Regions from separate parts of the Streptomyces sp. NPDC002133 genome, predicted to be linked through region 2. Evidence: riboswitches for the same ligand, from Rfam matches in the RefSeq annotation. Region 2 holds a riboswitch; each other region holds the start of a gene.
What was found. Region 2 has a riboswitch for cobalamin ahead of ABT078_RS18765 (acyl-CoA thioesterase). Riboswitches for the same ligand answer to the same signal wherever they lie in the genome.

Region 1 (7,402 bases), on a different contig from region 2:
CAAGGTGTCACAGGCCCTCCAACTCACCTCCTACACCGAGGACATGAAGGCGCAGGGCCTGGAGCCCACCTCTCAACTACTGGACATCGGATACGTCACGGCCGACGACACACTGGCCGGCCTGCTGGACATCTCGCCGGGCGGCCGGGTGCTGCGGATCGAGCGGCTGCGGCTGGCGAGCGGCGAGCCGATGGCGATCGAGACGACCCATCTGTCGGCAAAGCGCTTCCCCGCGCTGCGGCGGTCGCTGGTCAAGTACACGTCGCTGTACACGGCGCTGGCCGAGGTGTACGACGTCCATCTGGCGGAGGCCGAGGAGACGATCGAGACCTCGCTGGCCACGCCCCGCGAGGCGGGACTGCTCGGTACGGACGTGGGCCTGCCGATGCTGATGCTGTCCCGGCACTCCCTGGACAGGAACGGCGAGCCGGTGGAGTGGGTGCGGTCGGTGTACCGCGGCGACCGGTACAAGTTCGTCGCGAGGCTGAAGCGGCCCGAGTCGGACTGAGGGCCGGGGAGTCCGGGGGCCGGCCTCCGGAAACAGCACAGCGCCGCGCGGCCGCGGCGGCCGGAGACGGACCGGCCGGGCCCCGGGTCCCCCGGGAGGCGGCCGAACGGTCCGGATGAGCGGTTGAGCGGTCGGAATCAGCCGCCGAGCGGTTGAATTCGGCCGCTGAGCGGCCGCCCCGTGCCGCTGGGCGATTACTGCGTCCGTTATTCGGACAAGGGTTCCATCAAGCGGAACCGTCGCCTAGATTTCGTGCGCGTTACATCAGCGCAGCTGATCAGCGACGGGACGGAGCCGCTCATGCCCGAAGTACCCGAACACAGAAAACCGATCGTCACGCCGGTACGGACGGTCGTGGCCCTCTGCCTGATCGCGCCGTTCGTCGCGATGCTCTGGGTCGGCTCGTACGCGAAGGTCGAACCCACGTTCGCCGGGATGCCGTTCTTCTACTGGTACCAGATGCTCTGGGTCGTCGTCTCGACGGCGCTGACGATGGTGGCCTACGTGCTGTGGCAGCGTGACCAGCGCGCCCGCAAGGAAGGTGCGTCGAAGTGAACGACGGCGTGAACGGCGTCGCACTCGCCGTCTTCATCTTCTTCTTCCTGGCCGTCACGGTCATGGGCTTCCTCGCGTCGCGCTGGCGCAGGGCCGAGAACGAGAACAGCCTGGACGAATGGGGCCTCGGCGGCCGCTCGTTCGGCACCTGGGTGACCTGGTTCCTGCTGGGCGGTGACCTCTACACCGCGTACACCTTCGTCGCCGTACCCGCGGCGATCTACGCGGCGGGCGCGGCGGGCTTCTTCGCGGTGCCGTACACGATCCTCGTCTACCCGCTGATCTTCACCTTCCTGCCGCGGCTGTGGTCCGTGTCGCACAAGCACGGCTATGTGACGACGTCCGACTTCGTGCGCGGGCGCTTCGGCTCGAAGGGGCTGTCGCTGGCGGTCGCGGTGACCGGCATCCTCGCGACGATGCCGTACATCGCGCTGCAGCTCGTCGGCATCCAGGCCGTGCTGGACGTCATGGGCGTCGGCGGCGGCGAGAACACGAACTGGTTCATCAAGGACCTGCCGCTGCTGATCGCCTTCGGTGTGCTGGCGGCGTACACGTACTCGTCCGGGCTGCGGGCGCCGGCGCTGATCGCCTTCGTCAAGGACACGCTGATCTACATCGTGATCGCGGTCGCGATCATCTACATCCCGATCAAGCTCGGCGGTTTCGACGACATCTTCGCCAAGGCGGGCGACGCGTACGCGCAGATCAACCCTGCGACGGACAAGCCGCGAGGCGCGCTGGTGCCCGGGGAGCTGGGCCAGTGGGGTTACGCCACGCTGGCGCTCGGCTCGGCGCTCGCGCTCTTCATGTATCCGCACTCGATCACGGCGACGCTGTCCTCGCGCAGCCGTGAGGTGATCAGGCGCAACACGACGATCCTGCCGCTGTACTCGCTGATGCTGGGGCTGCTGGCGCTGCTCGGCTTCATGGCGATCGCTGCCGGGGTGAAGGTGACCAACGGTCAGCTCGCCATCCCGCAGCTGTTCGAGAACATGTTCCCCGACTGGTTCGCGGGTGTGGCCTTCGCGGCCATCGGCATCGGCGCGCTGGTGCCGGCAGCGATCATGTCGATCGCCGCGGCGAATCTCTTCACGCGGAACATCTACAAGGACTTCCTGAAGCCGGACGCGACACCTGCGCAGGAGACCAAGGTGTCGAAGCTGGTGTCGCTGCTGGTGAAGGTGGGTGCGCTGGCCTTCGTCCTGACAATGGACAAGACGGTCGCCATCAACTTCCAGCTGCTGGGCGGCATCTGGATCCTGCAGACCTTCCCGGCGCTGGTCGGCGGCCTCTTCACACGGTGGTTCCACCGCTGGGCGCTGATCGCGGGCTGGGCGGCCGGCATGCTGTACGGCACGATGGCGGCGTACGGGGTCGCGAGCCCCACGCAGAAGCACTTCGGTGGGTCGTCGGCGGAGATTCCCGGGATCGGGGAGATCGGCTACATCGGTCTGACGGCCTTTGTGCTGAACGTGGTGGTCACGGTCGTCCTGACGTTCGTGCTGCGTGCGGTGAAGGCGCCAGACGGGGTCGACGAGACGTCCCCGGAGGACTACACGGCGGACGCGGGGGACGCGGGTGTGAAGGCGGAGCTCCCCACGGTCGGCGCGAGCACGCACTGACCCACGGAAAGCTCTCGTCCGCGATCGGCGCAGGCTCGGTGAGCCTGCGCCGATCGCCGTCTCACGGCGGGGGCCTCTACGCGCGCCCGTGCGCGCCCGGGCCGACGTCGTCGCCGTGAGGAAGACTGCCGGCATGGACTTCATCATCAGGCGCGCGGAGCCCGCCGAGTACGAGACGCTCGGGGCGATCACGGCGGAGGCGTACCTCGGGGACGGGCTGCTCGACTTCGGGGAGGACGACGAGTACCTGCACACCTTGCGGGACGTGGCGGCGCGCGTCGAGGACGCCGAGGTACTGGTCGCCGTTGAGGCGCAGGGACGGGTGCTGGGCGGGGTGACCTTCGTCGTGTCCGGCGGCCCGTGGGCCGACATCGCCCGCGAGGGCGAGGCCGAGTTCCGGATGCTCGCCGTGGCCAGGGAGGGCCGCGGCAAGGGCGCCGGCGAGGCGCTCGTCCGGGCGTGCGTCGACCGGGCACTGGTCACCGACGGGTGCGTGCGGCTCGTCCTGTCCACGCAGCCCTCGATGCACACCGCGCACCGCATCTACGAGCGCCTGGGCTTCGTACGGACCCCCGAGCGGGACTGGGAGCCGGTCCCCGGGCTGGCCCTGCTGACGTACGCCCTGGAGCTCCGTCCGACGCCGTGACACAACATGTGGTGGGTGACGCAACTCCCCGCCCCCACATGTATGCTCATGCTCGCTGTCGCCGCAGGGGAATCCGGTGCGAACCCGGAACTGTCCCGCAATGGTGTGCCGGCGCGCATGTGTGCGCGCCTGCGAGTCCAAGGACCTGCCGACGGTGCGCCCGGACCGTCCGGCCCGGGTGCCCAAACGTCCGGGCCTCGCGGAAAAGGCCGGTGGACGCGGCGCACCTGCCCCCACAGGCGTGCGCCCGTGCCCCGAGCGCCCCGCCGGCCCCGAGCCGAGCGAGGGAGAGCACCCCGTGACCATCGCGCCGCCCGATCCTGCTTCAGTGCAGCGTGCAGACAAAGCCGATGGGCCAGGCACCGCGCTGCTGCGGACCCTGACCGGCCTCACCGCCGACCTCCCCGACACCGACCCGGGCCGGGTCGCCGCCGCCGCGCTCCGCGGCCGGCAGGCGGGCTCGGACGAGGCCGAGCTGCGGGATCTCGCGACCGAGGCGGCCGCGGGGCTGATCTCCGAGGACCCGGCGTACTCGCGGCTCGCGGCCCGGCTGCTGAGCCTCACCATCACGGAGGAGGCGACCTCACAGGGGGCGACCGCCTTCTCCGACTCCATCGCCGTGGGCCACCGCGAGGGCCTGATCGCAGACCGGACCGCCGCGTTCGTACGCACCCACTCCGCCCGGCTCGACGCGCTGATCGACGGCGCCGCGGACGACCGCTTCGGCTACTTCGGTCTGCGCACTCTCTACAGCCGCTACCTCCTGCGGCACCCGATCGCACGCAAGGTCATCGAGACGCCGCAGCAGTTCATGCTGCGCGTGGCCACCGGGCTCGCCGAGGACGACTCGGTCCGCGCCCTCGACGAAGTCGCCGCGCTCTACGGGCTGATGAGCCGGCTCGACTATCTGCCCTCGTCCCCCACGCTCTTCAACTCCGGCACCCGCCACCCGCAGATGTCGTCGTGCTATCTGCTGGATTCCCCGCTCGACGAGCTCGACTCCATCTACGACCGCTACCACCAGGTCGCGCGGCTCTCGAAGCACGCGGGCGGCATCGGCCTCTCGTACTCCCGTATCCGCTCCCGCGGTTCGCTGATCCGCGGCACCAACGGCCACTCCAACGGCATCGTGCCGTTCCTGCGGACCCTCGACTCGTCGGTCGCCGCCGTGAACCAGGGCGGCCGCCGCAAGGGCGCGGCCTGCGTCTACCTGGAGACCTGGCACGCGGACATCGAGGAGTTCCTGGAACTGCGCGACAACACGGGCGAGGAGGCGCGCCGTACGCACAACCTCAACCTCGCGCACTGGATCCCCGACGAGTTCATGCGCCGGGTGAACGGGGACGCCGACTGGTCCCTCTTCTCCCCGGCCGATGTGCCCGACCTCGTGGACCTGTGGGGCGACGACTTCGACGCCGCGTACCGGAAGGCGGAGTCGGCAGGCCTCGCCCGCAGGACCATTCCGGCACGCGACCTCTACGGCCGCATGATGCGCACCCTCGCGCAGACCGGCAACGGCTGGATGACCTTCAAGGACGCCTCCAACCGGACCGCCAACCAGACCGCCGAGCCCGGCACGGTCGTGCACTCCTCCAACCTCTGCACCGAGATCATCGAGGTCACGAACGACGGCGAGACGGCCGTCTGCAACCTCGGCTCGGTCAACCTGGGCGCCTTCGTCACCCCGGCCGGTGACATCGACTGGGAGCGGCTCGACGAGACCGTCCGCACGGCCGTGACCTTCCTCGATCGGGTCGTCGACATCAACTTCTACCCGACCGAGCAGGCGGGCCGCTCCAACGCCAGGTGGCGCCCGGTGGGCCTCGGCGCGATGGGCCTCCAGGACGTCTTCTTCAAGCTCCGGCTGCCCTTCGACTCGGCGGAGGCGAGGGCCCTCTCCACGCGCCTCTCCGAGCGGATCATGCTGGCGGCGTACGAGGCGTCGTGCGAACTCGCCGAGCGCAACGGCCCGCTGCCCGCCTGGGAGCGGACGCGCGCCGCGCGCGGAGTGCTGCACCCCGACCACTACGACGTCGAGCTCACCTGGCCCGAGCGCTGGGCGGCGCTGCGCGGGCGGATCGCGACCAGCGGCATGCGCAACTCCCTCCTCCTCGCGATCGCGCCGACCGCGACCATCGCTTCGATCGCGGGCGTGTACGAGTGCATCGAGCCCCAGGTCTCCAATCTCTTCAAGCGCGAGACGCTGTCCGGTGAGTTCCTGCAGGTCAACTCCTATCTGGTGGACGACCTGAAGAAGCTCGGCGTCTGGGACGCGCAGACCCGGGAGGCGCTGCGCGACTCCAGCGGCTCGGTGCAGGGCCTCAACTGGATCCCGGCGGACGTGCGGGAGCTGTACCGCACGGCGTGGGAGATCCCGCAGCGCGGCCTGATCGACATGGCCGCGGCCCGCACCCCGTTCCTGGACCAGTCGCAGTCGCTGAACCTCTTCATGGAGACGCCGACCATCGGCAAGCTCAGCTCGATGTACGCGTACGCCTGGAAGCAGGGCCTGAAGACGACGTACTACCTGCGCTCCCGCCCGGCGACCCGCATCGCCCGCGCCGCATCCGGCGCGAAGCCGGTGGCCACCACCGTCCCCCAGCAGCAGGCCGCCCCCGACGCCGACGCGATCGCCTGCTCCCTTGAGAACCCCGAGTCCTGCGAGGCCTGCCAGTAATGTCCCACCCGTCGCCCGCCCCCCACCCCTCGACGACGGCGCTTCGCGCCGACACCTCCCGGATTCCGAAGAATCTGCTGGACCCGGGCTTCGAACTGACGCTCCGTCCGATGCGCTACCCGGACTTCTACGAGCGCTACCGGGACGCCATCAAGAACACCTGGACCGTGGAGGAGGTCGACCTCCACTCCGACGTCGCCGACCTCGCCAAGCTCTCGCCCGGCGAGCAGCACATGATCGGCCGGCTCGTGGCCTTCTTCGCGACCGGCGACTCGATCGTCGCGAACAACCTCGTGCTGACGCTCTACAAGCACATCAACTCCCCCGAGGCGCGGTTGTATCTCTCCCGCCAGCTCTTCGAGGAGGCCGTGCACGTCCAGTTCTATCTGACGCTGCTGGACACCTACCTTCCCGACCCGGAGGACCGCACGGCAGCTTTCGCCGCCGTCGAGAACATCCCTTCGATCCGCGAGAAGGCGCAGTTCTGCTTCCGGTGGATGGACTCGGTCGAGACGATCGACCGCCTGGAGACCAGGGCCGACCGCCGCCGCTTCCTGCTGAACCTGATCTGCTTCGCGGCGTGCATCGAGGGGCTGTTCTTCTACGGCGCCTTCGCCTACGTGTACTGGTTCCGCTCCCGCGGCCTGCTGCACGGTCTCGCCACCGGAACGAACTGGGTGTTCCGGGACGAGACGATGCACATGAACTTCGCCTTCGAGGTCGTGGACACGGTCCGCAAGGAGGAGCCGGAGCTCTTCGACGACGAACTCCGGCAGCAGGTCACCGACATGCTGAAGGAGGCGGTGGAGGCGGAGCTGCAGTTCGGGCGCGATCTGTGCGGTGACGGCCTGCCGGGCATGAACACCGAGTCGATGCGCGAGTACCTGGAGTGCGTCGCCGACCAGCGGCTCACCCGGCTCGGCTTCGCCCCGGTCTACGGCTCGCAGAATCCGTTCTCCTTCATGGAGCTCCAGGGCGTCCAGGAGCTGACGAACTTCTTCGAGCGCCGGCCGTCCGCGTATCAGGTGGCGGTCGAGGGCTCCGTCGACCTGGACGCGGACTTCTGACGGTTCTGCCGGACACATGCGGGCGGGGGCCCGGACCGGGTGACGGTCCGGGCCCCCGCCCGCTCCGCGTCCCGGTGCTCCGCCTCACGCAGCCCGCGGTCGATGGCGCGGTCCCTTGCGTACCCGATGAGCGACGGAAGGCCGACGAACACGAGCATCCCGACGATGACGAGGTAGGTGAGGAATGTGTTCATGCCCTCCACTCTCGCCTTCGGGCTCCCGGAATATCAGTGGCAGGACTGTCGGCAACCATCGAATTACTGCCACACTGGATCCATGCTGAAGAACGTGGCAGCCGTCCTGCTCGACGGCGTACACCCCTTCGAG
Region 2 (7,402 bases):
GACCCGGGGCGACCGGCACGCCCTCACCCGGGTCGCGCTCCCGCTGGGAACCGCCCTCACCACCGTGGCCGATCGGCTGGGCATCCCCATCGACGGCCCGGCGGCGCCCAGGGTGAGATCGTGACGGTGGTGGGGCGTCATCGGCGTTCACCGCACCAGCCCATTGGAGCGATGTAGAGCCGCAAGGCCAAGCCGGCCTCCACCCGCGACACAGAGCCCGATCCGTCCGCACCGGTGTGCCCTGGTGACAAGATCGACCCATGTTCCCGTTGCCGGCGCAAGACCCAAGTACGGCAGCGGGGCCGCCCGCTGTGCCAGCCGCCCGGCCCGGGCGCGGGAGCGGCGGGGCCGACCGTACACGTCGTCACACGCGCGACTGAGCAGCATGTGCCCCGGCACCCCGATCGGGTGACAGTGCCCGGACCGGAGAACTCCTGCCGTGCTCCGACGGGTGGTGCCGGGCATGAGGCAGATCAGCAGGGCGCACGTGCCGCGGGCGGGCCGGGCGGTGGTGGAGGTCGCGGCCGCCGATGACGCGACCGCCTTCACGGTCCAGCAGCTGCTCGCCGCGCGGTGCGCGATCGCTCCGACGGACCGGACGACCCGGGAGCCGCTGCGCTTCTTCCTGGACCTGCACAAGGACGCCGACGCGTAGGGCCGGCCCGCCGGCCGCGTCGGACATCAGGCCTGCGAGCCGCCGGCCGAGCTGTCATCCCCAGCCCGGTGCGTGCCGGGCTGGGGATGCACGTGAGTGTGATCGTGAAGGGCGGTCGCCTACGCGGCGAAAGGCACTGCAGGGCTTCAGCCGAACGATCGTCCCTGCAGGCAATAGGTGAGGCCCGGGGACACATTCCCCTTCACAACCACGCCCAGCACAACGCAGGCGACCACGTCGGCATTCCCCGCTCTGAGGACCGTCAGCGTGCCCACGACCGCTCGGGTGCGCAGTGGTTACGGGCGAAGGTGACCTGCACCGGGGTGTTCGGACAACCCGCGGTGCCCTGCGTCAGGAATTCGCGTTCGCGGTCGTCGACGGCGAGCTGCCGGCGCACTTTGGTGGCGACCCAGTCGGTCAGGTACTGGCAGCGGTACGCCTCATACGGCGGCAGCCACTCGGCCGGGTCCTGATCGGCCACCGCTCGTCGACAGTTGCGAGCTTGAGCGAGCAACCACACCAGGGCGTACGGGCGGTGAGTGCTGTGCGTTGATCGGGATGGCCCGGAATGCCGGGCCATCCCCGGCAGGTCAGGCCCCGTCCGCCGCCGGCGCCTCCGAGTCCCGCAGTGCCGGAACGGGGCGCGGTCGGCCGTCGGCGTCGATCGCGACAAACGTCAGCTGCCCGGTGGCCACGTCGGCGACCGGCCCGGAAGCATTCCACCGCTCGGCAGTCACCCGGACGATCACTGTCATCGAGGTCCGGCCCGCACGCTCCAGTTCGGCGTGCACGCTCAGAAGGTCACCGGCACGGACCGGGGCGAGGAAGGACATCCGGTCCACCGAGACGGTCACTGCGGGCCCGTCGGCGTGACGCCCAGCGGCGGCCGCGGCCGCGTCATCGATGAGCTTCATCACCACGCCACCGTGGATGGTGCCGTACAGGTTGGTGTCGTGCTCACTCATGATGTGGGCGAGCGTCACCCGGGAATCGGCAGGGACCTTGGTGACAACGTGCAGGGTGGCAGTGGTATCGGCCACGTCAACTCTCCTTCGCGAGTCACGGGAAGCGGCCCGGCGGCACAGCCAACGAAGGCCGCCCGGCTCACCGCACGCACCAGCTGCGTACGGGCAGTGGCAGGTCTTCGGACTCACGGGCACGTTCTGCCGGGGGCAGACTCCTACTGGCCGTCGCTTCCCAGACCCGGTCAGGTCCAGTGCTGATGACGGCGGTCGTTCCCGCTCACCGCTGCGGGGCAGTCCCGGATTCCCACCGGGTTCCCTCTTACGACGCACCCGCCTGGCTGACGGGGCGAACCAGCTGCACGGCCAGCGTAGCCGCAACCAGGCGGCACATCGTCCCCGGCCGGACGACCGGCATCCCCGGACGGCACCCCCAGCAGCGACTCCCGAATGCGGTTGAGCAGCATTCGCCCAACCGGATCGAGGGAGAGCCGTTCCTGACAGATACGCAGAAGACCGCACTCATACGCCCATTTTGGGTGGTTCACTCCCCCTCTTCCCCAAGAGGGCTCCTGTACAACCCTGCTCACGTTCTGGGTTGTGCTGGAACCACGCCTGCCGAAGAACATTGGCCGAGGCGGGCATTGGCACTGTCACCGGCACGTGATCAACGGGATTCTCTTCCGGCTGCGAACCGGGCTGCCGTGACGAGACCTGTCAACTCACTTCGGGAATGGCAAACGGTCCATGACCGGCATCCCAAGTGGTCCGCAGATGGCACGTGGGAGAGGATCTTGCGTGCCGTCCAAGCCGCCGCCGGCGCCGTGGGCCGAATCGGCCGGCGGCAGGGTCCGCCGGTACGGTGACATCGGGTCGCACGATAACGACGGGACAGCTTGCCCGGAGCGCGCAGTACTGGCCACCGACCCGAACACCAGCCGGGCGAGGTTGCGACGGCCCCGGCTGCCACGACCAGCGCCTCCGCGCCGTGCGACTCTTCCACCAGCACCCCGGCCGGATCGTCGCGCAACACCTGCTCTCTCACCTGGGTAGCTGCCTCCAAGCCGAGCACTTGACCGATCTCGGAGACAAGACCGCTCAAGGCAGCTTCCGTATCGACGTGGTCCAGCTCGGGAGCCGGCGAGCCGCTCTCCCCGGCAGCTCGTAGACCGCCGTCTCCACCGTCGCCCCGATCAGACCGGCATAGGGAACCGCCCAACGAAGCGCCGACCGCGACGAGGGCGACCAGTCGATACCCACGACGACTCGCGAAGCCGAATCGTGACAGTCCACGCCGTCCACCTCCCGCGGGCCCCGCTCACCACGCTGCACAATCGCCGGCCTGTCCGCCACACAAAGACCGCGGGAGGCGAAGCGCGGACCCTCAGCACGAACCGTTCCGGCAACGGCACCAGGTGCCACGCTGTGCAGGTGAGGCCAGGTCCGGGGCGGCGTATGCTCGAGGAAACCCGTGAGGCTGGTCGGCGCTCATCACGGTGGTGCGTGCCTTCGCCGGACGCAGTCCGGTCAGCCCTCAGCGATGTCGCGCGACCCGCTACCCTGGTGTCTACGGCAGCCGATGCGGCTGCCGCACGGCAGTGGGGCTTGCCGTACCCAAACCGCGGCCAGGGCGCCGCCAACAGTCCCTACTTGCGATCGGCAGGGCCCGTATGCCCGGGCGCCGCGGCGAGTAGGAGACGTACGTTCATGAAGCCCCCGCGCTCCTCCCCGGCCACGGCTGAGGCAACCCATAGCCGCCTGTCCAGGGCCGCGCGGCGGCGCGATCTGCTGCGGACCCAAGGGCCGATCGTCGCCGTCGTGGCGCTCGGCGGGGCGATAGGCACCTCGGCCCGCTACGCAGCCTCGCTGATCTGGCCGGTCGCGGCCCACGATTTCCCCTGGACCACACTCGGGGTCAACGCCCTGGGCTGCGCGCTGATCGGCGTATTCATGGTGGTGATCAGCGAGGTGTGGGCGGCGCACCGGCTGGTGCGCCCGTTCTTCGGCACCGGCGTCCTGGGCGGGTTCACCACCTTCTCGACGTACGCGGCCGAGGTCGAGCGACTGGTTGACGGCGACCAGGCAAACGCGGGGCTCGTCTATCTGGGGCTGACGCCGCTGGTGGCACTGGCGGCGGTATGGATCGCGGTGTGGCTGACGCGCCGCACACTGGCATGGAGGCACGCATGACCGCACTGACAGGCCGCGCACTGCGCATGACGATCTTTGTCGAGGAGTGCGACACGTGGCACCACAAGCCGCTCTACACCGAGATCGTCCACCGGGCTCACAAGGCCGGACTGGCCGGAGCCTCCGTGTTCCGCGGGGTAGAGGGGTTCGGCGCCTCGTCGCTGATCCACACCAGCCGGTTGCTGTCCCTCAGCCAGGACCTGTCGGTCGCGATCCTGATCGTCGACAGCGACGAACGGAGCCGCGCGTTTCTGCCCCAGCTGGACGAACTGGTCACAGAGGGGCTGGTCACCCTCGAAGACTGCGAGGTCGTGCGCTACGTCGGCAGGGACAAGAAGAAATGAACTGGCTTCTGGTCATCATCGGCGGGGCGGTCGGTGCCTCGCTGCGCTATCTGACCGACTTGGCGGTCCAGAAGCGACATGACACGGTCTTTCCCTGGGGCACGTTCACCGTGAACGTGGCGGGTTGCCTGGTGCTGGGCGCACTGACAGGCGCCGTCACCTACGGGGCAGCCTCGCAATCGATGCAACTGCTGATCGGCACCGGGCTCTGCGGCGCGCTGACCACCTACTCCACCTTCTCCTACGAGACACTGCGGCTGGCACAGACCGGAGCGAAGTTCTATGCCGCGGCCAACGTGATCGCCAGCGTCATCGCCGGCATGGGCGCGATCTTCATCGGCCTCTCACTCGCCCAGTCGATGTGGGGCTGAGCGCCTCGGCAACTTTGCCGGCCAGCGGCCGGGAAGGACGACAACTGGCCCCACCTCACGCCCGTGCTGTCCATCAAGACGATCAACTGGCCCTGATCCGCCAGCAGTACCACCAGATCGAGAGTATGCCACCGCCCTGCGCCTGGGCACCGCCGAGGCCGAGCAGGTCCTGCGCCGCTGCACCGCGGCGGCCCCAAGAAAGCGTTCGATGGGGGAATCCCCCAACTGTCCGGCTTTCTACGTCGCGGCGTGGACCAGGTTCGATGATCTCGTGGCGGTCGGGTCCATGCCAGGGGTATTGATCAGCTGTGACAGAACGACGGCGGTACCCCGATGAGGAGGACCAGGTCGGACTCGAGCTCCCTACCCGGCCTCGTCCACGCGGAAGGCGCGCCGGTAGGCGGCGGGCGTGGTGCGCAGGGCCTCGTGGAAGCGCCGTCGCAGGTTGACGGCCGAGGAAAGGCCGCCCCGACGCGCGATGGTCTCCACCGGCAGGTCGGTCTCCTCCAGCAGCGCCCGGGTGGCGGCGATCCGCCGGTCCAGCAGCCAGCGTCCGGGACTGATGCCCAGTTGTTCGGTGAAACGCCTGGTCAGCGTGCGGGCCGACACCTGGGAGCGGACCGCCATCTCGGCGACGCTGACCGACTGGTCCAGCCGCCCGGCAAGCCACTCCAGCAGCGGGGCCAGTGAGTCGTACGCGTAGCGGGCGGGGATCGCCGGGCCGTGGTCGCCGAACACCTCGGTCGCGCAGGCCAGCGGGAAGGTCGACTGCGGGGGTTGCAGCAGTGCCACGACCCGAGTGCCGGGGACTTCGGCAGCGAACAAGGCGTCATGTCGGGAAAGTACCCCATCATGTCGTTCAGGACACTGGGGTGACTGATTGGTCCAGTCCAGCATCTGGCCTGTCGAACGCTTCACGTCCGCCCTCCCGAGGCCCGTCGGCACCATCCGTCACCTCCGCGCGCACGTTGTCACCCGGTACGGCCAAGGCCCCAACCGACCACATTCACAAGTGAAAACGTCCCACGCCGGCGGACCGCGGGCGCTCCAGCTCCCAGCGGGCCGGACGAAGCGATGTGCAATCCGCCCTGCAACAGCCGTACTCTGCAATCACAACAGCGAGCATGTCCCAAATGCCCGCCCCCCACTTCCCAGGAGCACATCATGACAACGGCAGCCTCCGCAGCGAACAGTATGGAAGCAACAACTGCCCTGCTCCAGGAGGAGCTTCCAGAGCTCGAGAAGCACCAGCAGGCACTCCAGGAGGAGCTTGCTGCCGTTTCGGAGCGTCTGGAATCGGTCCGCGGCGCCTTGACGGCGTTGAGCGCCCTGTCAGCCACTACGATCCCGCAGCCCCGCGCCGCCGAGACTCCTGCACCTGCTAGCGCCGAAGCAGCCTCAGCCTCGAACGAACCTGCCGCTGCCACCGAGACGAACCCGGAACCCGAACCGGCCACCGTCGAAACTGCTGCGACCGACGAGCCCGCGGTGGCACCGCAGAAGACAACAACCCAGCGCAAGGCCCGCAAGACCAACGCCGGCACCACGAAGAGGGCCGCACCCAAGCCTGCCGACAAGCCGGCCAAGCGCCGCCCGGCGACAAAGCCCGCCCCTGCCAAGACAGCGAAGAAGACCAAGCAGTCGCCAGGCACCACGCCCTCGGACACCGTTCAGGACACCGGCAGTCTCACCGAGCAGGTGATGGCCGTCCTGGCCCGCAATGCCGACGCCCCGCTGCGCGCCAGGGACGTGGCCGAGGCCCTCGGCCGCAGCGACACCACTGGCGGCATCAACACCGTCCGCAGCACCCTCGACCGCCTCATCGCCACCTCCCGCGCGCACCGCGCCGGGCGCGGCCTCTACCAGGCACCCACCGTCTGAACCTGCAGCCGACGGACCCGTACGCTGCGGCCCGGCCTGGTGAGCACATGGTCGACCGAGCAGGCCCTAACCGGCGGCCAGGGCTTCTCCGGGAGGTCCGTCGTCGTGCCCGGCACCTTGCTCGGGCTGATGGTCAGCCGGTAGCGGACGTACCTTGCGCAGGCGGGTCGTTCGCCCGGCCGGCCGGTCGGGCAGGCGCAGCAGGTCATGGAGCGGGGTTCCATTCCTGGCCCAGGTACGCAGCCAGTCGCGGTCGACCCAGTGGACCTGGTGGCGGTCTCCCCAAATTTTGGCGTCGCGGGTGAAGGAGCCGTTGGTGACGACGACCGCGACGTCGACTCGGTGGACGGGGCCGGCGGCGCCCTTCACCTGGTGCATCACGTGCGAGCCGACCTTGCCGCCGACTTTGGTGTGCTTGGCCTGCAGGACGATCAGGCCGCCTCGGTGGTGCTCGCCGATGACGTCGGCGGCCTGGTCTCCCTGCTGCCCCACGCGCCGTGCGGTCCAGCCGTCCCGGACGAGGAGGTCGCTGAGTGCGTACTCGAAGTCCTGGTCGTTCATGGCATCGATCCGGGCCAGGGTGATCCGCAGGCGGACCAGAGTCTCGGCCTGCACACGCCCGGCCCTGGCCGATCGCCATGCGCGCCACAGGACGTACAGCAGGCTGGCGGCTGCAAGCACGACGAGGACAGGCGAGGCGCGTACCGCCACCTCGGAGCAGGAACGCCGATTCCACGGGCCTGAACCCTTTGACCGGCGATCCTGGCCCCTACCCAAACATGTTCGCCTGAACAGGCAGGGGACCTGAGTTCTGCCCTATCCTTGAGATCGAGCCGTGAGCAGGGTTGCGCCTGAGCGGGGTGTACGCGCCCGAGGGCTGTGGGTCACGGCACCCTCCGTGAAGGGGCGTGGCTGCTTCCCCTGGTCCCGGGCAGAGGCGAAGATTGCACGGCAACCGCCGCACCCGGAAGTTGCTTCGCCCCCATGAAGGAGATGGAA
Region 3 (7,402 bases), on a different contig from region 2:
CCGCTGCTCATTCCGCCTCACTCGCTATCGCGTTGATCGCCGCCGCGGCCATGGCGCTTCCGCCGCGCCGCCCGCGTACCACGAGGTGTTCGATGCCGCTGTTGTGCCCGGCGAGCGCTTCCTTGGACTCGGCGGCGCCTATGAAGCCGACCGGGACGCCGATGACGGCCGCCGGACGGGGCGCGCCCTCCTCGATCATCTCCAGGAGCCGGAAGAGTGCGGTGGGCGCGTTGCCCACGGCGACGACCGAGCCTTCGAGGCGGTCGCGCCACAGTTCGAGGGCAGCGGCGCTCCGGGTCGTTCCGAGCTCGGCGGCGAGTGCCGGCACGGACGGGTCGGAGAGCGTGCAGATCACCTCGTTGTCGGCGGGCAGCCGCTTGCGGGTGACGCCGCTGGCGACCATCCGGGCGTCGCACAGGATGGGTGCGCCGGCGCGCAGGGCCTCGCGGGCGCGGGCCACCACGGCGTGCGAGTAGGCGAGATCGCGGACGAGGTCGACCATGCCGCAGGCGTGGATCATCCGCACCGCGACCTGGCTGACGTCGGCCGGGAGCGCGGAGAGGTCGGCCTCGGCGCGGATGGTGGCAAAGGACTGGCGGTAGATCTCCGCGCCGTCCTTCTCGTAGTCGAACACGGTGCTGTCGCTCATTTCCTCGTACGTGACGCCGCCGTCACGGCGTCGGCCAGTGCAGTTCGGGTGACGGGCGAGCCGTTCACCTCGTAGCGGTCGCCGCCCGTCGCAACCACGTCCACGTACGCCCCGTGGGGATGCCCGCAGCGCCGCTCGCAGCCGGACCAGTACACGGGCAGGCCGCCGCCCCGGCCGCCCGGCGCCGCGTCCGCCCGTACGTCGGACAGGGACTTGGCGCACCCGGGCCGGCCGGTGCAGGCGCCGACGCCGTACCAGGCGGAGTCGGGGCCGGTGACGAACCCCGCCCGCGTGAGTGCGGCGAGCCGCGCATCGGCCGCGTCGCGATCCGCGAAGCCGGGCACGACGACCCCGCGCCACGGAGTGAGCCGTACCTCGCCCCCGGGCGCGGGCAGCAGCGCCCGCACCTGGCGGACGGTGAGCCGTCCGAGCGGCGCTCCGACCGACAGCGCCCAGCCTTCGGCCCCTTGGGCGACCCCGGGGAGGGGGCCCGCGGGATGTCCGTCCTCGAGCGCCGGACGGGCTCCGAACGGGAAGAGCTCCGCCGCGACACCCGCCGCCTCCAGATACGCCCCCAACGCCACGTCCCGACCCGCGGGCAGCTCCCGCACCCGCCACGCCCCCGTGCCCGCCGCGTTCGCCGCGGCGAGGAACGCCTCGGCCGCGGCGAGGGCGGCACGCGGTGCGTCAGCGGTGCGGACGCGGAAGGCCTGCGGCCCGACGCGCAGGACCGCCGCACCTCCCGGCTCTGCGAGCAAGGTCACATCCGCACCGAGCCCCGCCACATCCCCGCGCCCGTCGTCCAGCGCGAACAGGAAACGCCCCGAAAGCCCGGCCGCCCAGTCGCTCGCGCACAGCAGTTCGTCCAGTTCGCGTGCCCACAACTGCACGTCGGCACAGCCGAGTCCGTCGAGTCCGGCGAGCGGCGACGCCACCACGTTCCGTACCCGCTCATGGCTGTCGGAGGGAAGCAGCCCGGTCTTCCGGAGCAGCGCTGCGAGTTCTGCCCCGCAGCCCTCGCCGAGGCCGCGCAGCTCCACGTTCCCGCGCGAGGTGATGCTCAGCGCACCGTCGCCCAGCGCCTCCGCGGACGCGGCCAGGACATCGACCTGACGAGCTGTCAGAACACCTGCGGGTACCCGGAGTCGGGCCAGTCCGCCGTCGTCGGCCGTATGCAGCCGCAACGCACCCGGGCAGGCATCGCCTCGGTCCCGTATGCGGGTTTCGCCCCGGTCCGGGGGTGTTGGTGGTGTCGGCGGCATGGCGGCGAGCATACCCACGTCCTTCCCACGTCCCCGCCCGCGTCCTTCGAGCTCCTCCGAGGTGACCGCCCCGGCGGCAGCGGGCAGCCTCTACTATGCAGACGGCACAGGGTCCCAGGACCCTAGGGAGGAAGCCCGGTGAGAATCCGGCGCGGTCCCGCCACTGTGAACCGGGCCTCGACACGGAGGCCGGGTGAGTCAGGAACTCCCGCCGACGACGACCACCCGGGGCGCGGAAACCCCGAGGAAGGCCTGCGCACGCGATGACGCACGCGACGACGCCCCTGGCGACGCCCACGATCCTGCTGCTGTCGACCTCCGACACGGACCTGCTCAGCGCCCGCGCGGCCGCAGGCCCGGTCGACTACCGCTTCGCCAACCCCTCCCGCCTTGCGCAGGAGGAGCTGCCCGGGCTGCTCGACGGCACGGACCTCGTCGTCGTACGCCTCCTCGGTGGTATCCGTGCCTGGCAGGAGGGGATCGACGCCCTGCTCGCGCAGGAGCGGCCCGTGGTGGTCCTCACCGGCGAACAGGCCCCCGACGCTCAGCTGATGGAGGCCTCCACCGTCCCCATCGGCATCGCGGCCGAGGCGCACGCCTACCTCGCGCACGGCGGGCCGGCCAACCTGGAGCAGCTCGCCCGGTTCCTCTCCGACACGGTCCTGCTCACCGGCCACGGCTTCGAGCCGCCGGCGCCCGCCCCCACCTGGGGCCCCCTCGACCGCACCCCGCGCAGCACGACCGGCCCCACGGTCGCGGTCCTCTACTATCGCGCCCACCACATGAGCGGCAACACCGCCTTCGTCGGCGCCCTGTGCGACGCCGTCGAGGACGCGGGCGGTCAGGCCCTTCCCCTCTACGTCGCCTCGCTCCGCGCCCCCGAACCCGAGCTGCTGGACCGGCTCCGAGGCGCCGACGTCATCGTCACCACCGTCCTCGCCGCGGGCGGCACCAGGCCCGCCGAGGCACAGGCCGGCGGCGACGACGAGTCCTGGGACGCGGGCGCGCTCGCCGCGCTCGACGTGCCCGTCCTGCAGGCGCTGTGCCTGACCGGGTCGCGCAGCACGTGGGAGGAGAGCGACGAGGGCCTGTCCCCGCTGGACGCCGCGAGCCAGGTCGCGGTCCCCGAGTTCGACGGCCGCCTCATCACCGTCCCGTTCTCCTTCAAGGAGATCGACGAGGACGGCCTGCCCGCGTACGTCGCCGACGCCGAGCGCGCGGCCCGCGTCGCCGGGATCGCCGTACGGCACGCGCGGCTGCGCCACATCCCGAACGCCGACAAGCGCCTCGCGCTCGTCCTGTCCGCGTACCCGACGAAGCACTCCCGCATCGGCAACGCCGTCGGCCTCGACACCCCCGCGTCCGCCGTCGCCCTGCTGCGCCGGCTCCGCGACGAGGGCTACGACTTCGGCACGGAGGAGATCCCCGGCCTTGTCTCCGGCGACGGCGACGAGCTGATCCACGCGCTCATCGAGGCGGGCGGCCACGACCGGGACTGGCTCACCGACGAACAGCTCGCCCGCAACCCGGTCCGTATCCCGGCGGACGACTACAGGCGCTGGTACGCCAGGCTCCCGCAGGAGCTGCGCGAGCACGTGGAGCAGCACTGGGGCCCGGCGCCGGGCGAGATGTTCCTGGACCGCTCCCGCAACCCGGAGGGCGACATCGTGCTGGCCGCCCTGCGGCGCGGCAACCTGCTGATCCTCATCCAGCCCCCGCGCGGCTTCGGTGAGAACCCGATCGCGATCTACCACGACCCCGATCTGCCGCCCTCGCACCACTACCTCGCCGCCTACCGCTGGATCGCGGCCGCGGAGGACGACGGCGGCTTCGGCGCCGACGCGATGATCCACCTCGGCAAGCACGGCAACCTGGAGTGGCTGCCCGGCAAGAACGCCGGCCTGTCCGCCGCCTGCGCGCCCGACGCGGCGCTCGGCGACCTGCCGCTCGTCTATCCGTTCCTGGTCAACGACCCGGGCGAGGGCACCCAGGCCAAGCGCCGGGCGCACGCCACGCTCATCGACCATCTCGTGCCGCCGATGGCCCGCGCCGACTCGTACGGCGACATCGCACGCCTGGAGCAACTGCTCGACGAGTACGCGCAGATCTCCTCCATGGACCCGGCGAAGCTGCCCGCCATCCGGGCCCAGATCTGGACGCTGATCCAGGCCGCCAGGCTCGACCACGACCTCGGCCTGGACGACCGCCCCGACGACGACGGCTTCGACGACTTCCTGCTCCACGTCGACGGCTGGCTGTGCGAGGTCAAGGACGCTCAGATCCGCGACGGTCTGCACGTACTCGGCGGCGCGCCGACCGGCCCCGAGCGGGTCAACCTGGTCCTCTCGATCCTGCGCGCCCGCCAGATCTGGGGCGGCACCCAGGCCCTGCCCGGACTGCGCGAGGCCCTCGGCCTCGACGAGTCCGCCGCGACCCGCACGACCGCCGACGAGGCGGAGGCCACGGCCCGCGCGCTGGTCGAGGCGATGGAGGCGGCGGACTGGAACCCGGCCGCCGTCGCCACCGTGGCCGACGGGCACGGACCGGCCGTCGCCGACATCCTCGATTTCGCGGCCCGCCAGGTCGTCCCGCGCCTGTCCGCCACGACCGACGAACTCGACAACAGCGTCCACGCGCTGAACGGCGGCTTCGTCCCGGCCGGCCCGTCCGGCTCGCCGCTGCGCGGACTGGTCAACGTCCTGCCGACCGGCCGCAACTTCTACTCCGTCGACCCCAAGGCCGTCCCCTCCCGCCTCGCCTGGGAGACCGGCCAGGCCCTCGCCGATTCGCTGCTCACGCGCTACCGCACCGACAACGGCGACTGGCCGACCTCCGTCGGCCTCTCCCTGTGGGGGACGAGCGCGATGCGTACGGCGGGCGACGATGTCGCCGAGGCCCTCGCCCTGCTCGGGGTCCGGCCCGTCTGGGACGACGCGTCGCGTCGCGTCACCGGCCTGGAGCCCGTCCCGGCCGAGGAGCTGGGCCGCCCGCGCATCGATGTCACGCTCCGCATCTCCGGATTCTTCCGGGACGCGTTCCCGCACGTCATCGGACTCCTCGACGACGCGGTACGGCTCGCCGCCTCGCTCGACGAGCCCGCCGGCGTCAACCACGTACGGGCCCATGCCCAGGCGGACCTCGCCGAGCACGGCGACGAACGCCGCGCCACGACCCGGATCTTCGGCTCCCGCCCGGGCACGTACGGCGCCGGCCTGCTGCAGCTGATCGACTCCCGCGACTGGCGCACCGACGCGGACCTCGCCGAGGTCTACACGGTGTGGGGCGGCTACGCGTACGGCCGCGGGCTCGAAGGACGCCCGGCGCGCGAGGAGATGGAGACGGCGTACAAGCGGATCGCGGTCGCCGCGAAGAACACGGACACGCGCGAGCACGACATCGCCGACTCCGACGACTACTTCCAGTACCACGGCGGCATGGTCGCCACCGTCCGCGCCCTGCGCGGCACCGCGCCCGAGGCGTACATCGGCGACTCCACCCGACCCGAGACGGTCCGTACGCGGACGCTGGTCGAGGAGACGTCCCGCGTCTTCCGCGCGCGGGTCGTCAACCCCAAGTGGATCGAGGCGATGCGCCGCCACGGCTACAAGGGTGCCTTCGAACTCGCCGCGACCGTGGACTACTTGTTCGGCTACGACGCCACCACCGGCGTCGTCGCCGACTGGATGTACGACAAGCTCACCCAGGCGTACGTCCTGGACCCCGAGAACCGCGAGTTCCTGCAGCAGGCCAACCCCTGGGCGCTCCACGGCATTGCCGAACGCCTGCTGGAGGCGGAGTCCCGCGGTATGTGGGCCAAGCCCGACCCTGCGGTGCTGGAGGCGCTTCGGCAGGTTTTCCTGGAGACCGAGGGCGACCTGGAGGGCGACGACTAGGGCCGGCTTCCGGTGAAAACGCGCCCATGCCCGCACCTGCCTGCCGGACCGTGGCCCGCCGTAAGAATTCCGTCACCGGCCAAAAGGCCCGCCGGGGCGTGGACCCCGCTTCAATGGGGGCATGAAGGCAGCAGCAGTGTTGAGGAAACCGGCCGTCGCCATCGGCCTGGCAGTGGTGACGGTGGCGCTCGGCTTCGGCCTGTACTGGTTCCAGCCGTGGCAGCTGTTCGTCGACCGGACCGTGCGCGAGGAACTTCCGGCCGCGGTGCCCCCGGCCGCCTCCGCCACCCCGGACACGGCCGCTTCCGCGCCCTCCTCGCCGGCGACCCCCGTGACCCTCGCCTCGGGCTCGTTCATCAGTCATGAGCACGCCACAAAGGGCACGGTCAGGATCGTCGAGCTCCCGGACGGCTCACGCACGCTCCGGCTGGAGGGCCTCGACACGAGCAACGGCCCCGACCTGCGGGTCTGGCTCACCGACGCACCGGTGAAGGAGGGCGTGGCCGGCTGGCGCGTCTTCGACGACGGCGCGTACGTCAGCCTCGGCAAGCTCAAAGGGAACAAGGGCGACCAGAACTACGCGCTGCCCGCCGACGTCGATCTGGGCACGTACTCCAGCGTCGCCATCTGGTGCGACCGCTTCGACGTCTCCTTCGGTGCGGCGGAGCTCACGAAGGCGGCCTCGTAGCCGCCGCGTAGCCTGAAAGGACGATGAACACCTTCACGACGTCATGGGGCGACCTCGGCCTCACGCGCTTTCCCGAGGACCCCCGTGACCAGCTCCGCGCCTGGGACGCCTCCGACGAGTACCTGCTGCGCCACCTGGAGGGCGAAGAGCCCGCCGGCACCGTCGTCGTTCTGGGCGACCGCTGGGGTGCCCTGACCACCGCGCTCGCCGCGCACCGGCCCGTGCAGATCACCGACTCGTACCTGACCCAGCAGGCGACCCGCGCCAATCTGGCCCGCAACAGCACGCCGGCCGAGGCCGACGGCGTACGGCTGCTGTCGACCCAGGACTCGCCCCCGGACCGGATCGACGTCCTGCTGGTGCGCGTGCCCAAGAGCCTCGCCCTCCTCGAGGTCCAGCTGCAGCGGCTCGCGCCGCATCTGCACGCGGACACCCTCGTCGTCGGTACGGGCATGGTGACGGAGATCCACACCTCCACGCTGAGACTGTTCGAGCGGATCATCGGCCCGACCAGGACCTCGCTGGCCGTGAAGAAGGCGCGGCTGATCTTCTGCACGCCGGATCCCGAGCTGCTCGCCTCGGCCGCCGCGGCCGGCTGGCCGCGCCGCTACGACCTGCCCCCGGACATCGGCGTCATGTCCGGCCGCCCCGTCACCAACCACGCGGGCATCTTCTGCGCCGAGCGCCTCGACATCGGCACGCGCTTCTTCCTCCGGCACCTGCCACAGCGCAGCGGCCCGCTCCGGGTCGTGGACCTGGGGTGCGGCAACGGTGTGGTCGGTACGGCCGCCGCCGTGGCGAACCCCGAGGCCGACGTGGTCTTCACGGACGAGTCGTACCAGGCGGTGGCCTCGGCCGAGGCGACGTTCCGGGCGAACACCGGCCCGGCCGCGAAGGCCGAGTTCCTCGT

Region 1: it holds a riboswitch for cobalamin, as region 2 does, so the genes downstream of both, ABT078_RS28175 (ribonucleoside-diphosphate reductase subunit alpha) here and ABT078_RS18765 (acyl-CoA thioesterase) in region 2, are expected to answer to the same signal.
Region 3: it holds a riboswitch for cobalamin, as region 2 does, so the genes downstream of both, cobN (cobaltochelatase subunit CobN) here and ABT078_RS18765 (acyl-CoA thioesterase) in region 2, are expected to answer to the same signal.

What each region holds. Positions count from the first base shown of each region.
Region 1 covers NZ_JBEOXF010000037.1:28,409-35,810, reverse strand. The annotation lists gene ABT078_RS28195 (GntR family transcriptional regulator) at 1-508, shown strand, start outside; gene ABT078_RS28190 (DUF3311 domain-containing protein) at 809-1,063, shown strand; gene mctP (monocarboxylate uptake permease MctP) at 1,060-2,685, shown strand; gene ABT078_RS28180 (GNAT family N-acetyltransferase) at 2,819-3,331, shown strand; cobalamin riboswitch at 3,374-3,498, shown strand; gene ABT078_RS28175 (ribonucleoside-diphosphate reductase subunit alpha) at 3,630-6,008, shown strand; gene ABT078_RS28170 (ribonucleotide-diphosphate reductase subunit beta) at 6,008-7,075, shown strand; gene ABT078_RS28165 (hypothetical protein) at 7,030-7,269, opposite strand; gene ABT078_RS28160 (helix-turn-helix domain-containing protein) at 7,352-7,402, shown strand, end outside.
Region 2 covers NZ_JBEOXF010000017.1:35,507-42,908, forward strand. The annotation lists gene ABT078_RS18750 (NAD-dependent protein deacetylase) at 1-124, shown strand, start outside; gene ABT078_RS18755 (DUF6207 family protein) at 464-655, shown strand; gene ABT078_RS18760 (hypothetical protein) at 918-1,136, opposite strand; gene ABT078_RS18765 (acyl-CoA thioesterase) at 1,246-1,620, opposite strand; cobalamin riboswitch at 1,774-1,992, opposite strand; partial or broken gene ABT078_RS18770 (transposase) at 2,200-2,453, shown strand; gene crcB (fluoride efflux transporter CrcB) at 3,325-3,807, shown strand; gene ABT078_RS18780 (DUF190 domain-containing protein) at 3,804-4,151, shown strand; gene crcB (fluoride efflux transporter CrcB) at 4,148-4,522, shown strand; gene ABT078_RS18790 (helix-turn-helix domain-containing protein) at 4,886-5,314, opposite strand; gene ABT078_RS18795 (hypothetical protein) at 5,687-6,403, shown strand; gene ABT078_RS18800 (restriction endonuclease) at 6,470-7,114, opposite strand.
Region 3 covers NZ_JBEOXF010000013.1:55,189-62,590, forward strand. The annotation lists gene ABT078_RS16230 (precorrin-8X methylmutase) at 8-649, opposite strand; gene ABT078_RS16235 (ferredoxin-like domain-containing protein) at 646-1,923, opposite strand; cobalamin riboswitch at 2,001-2,137, shown strand; gene cobN (cobaltochelatase subunit CobN) at 2,175-5,804, shown strand; gene ABT078_RS16245 (DM13 domain-containing protein) at 5,926-6,492, shown strand; gene ABT078_RS16250 (methyltransferase) at 6,516-7,402, shown strand, end outside.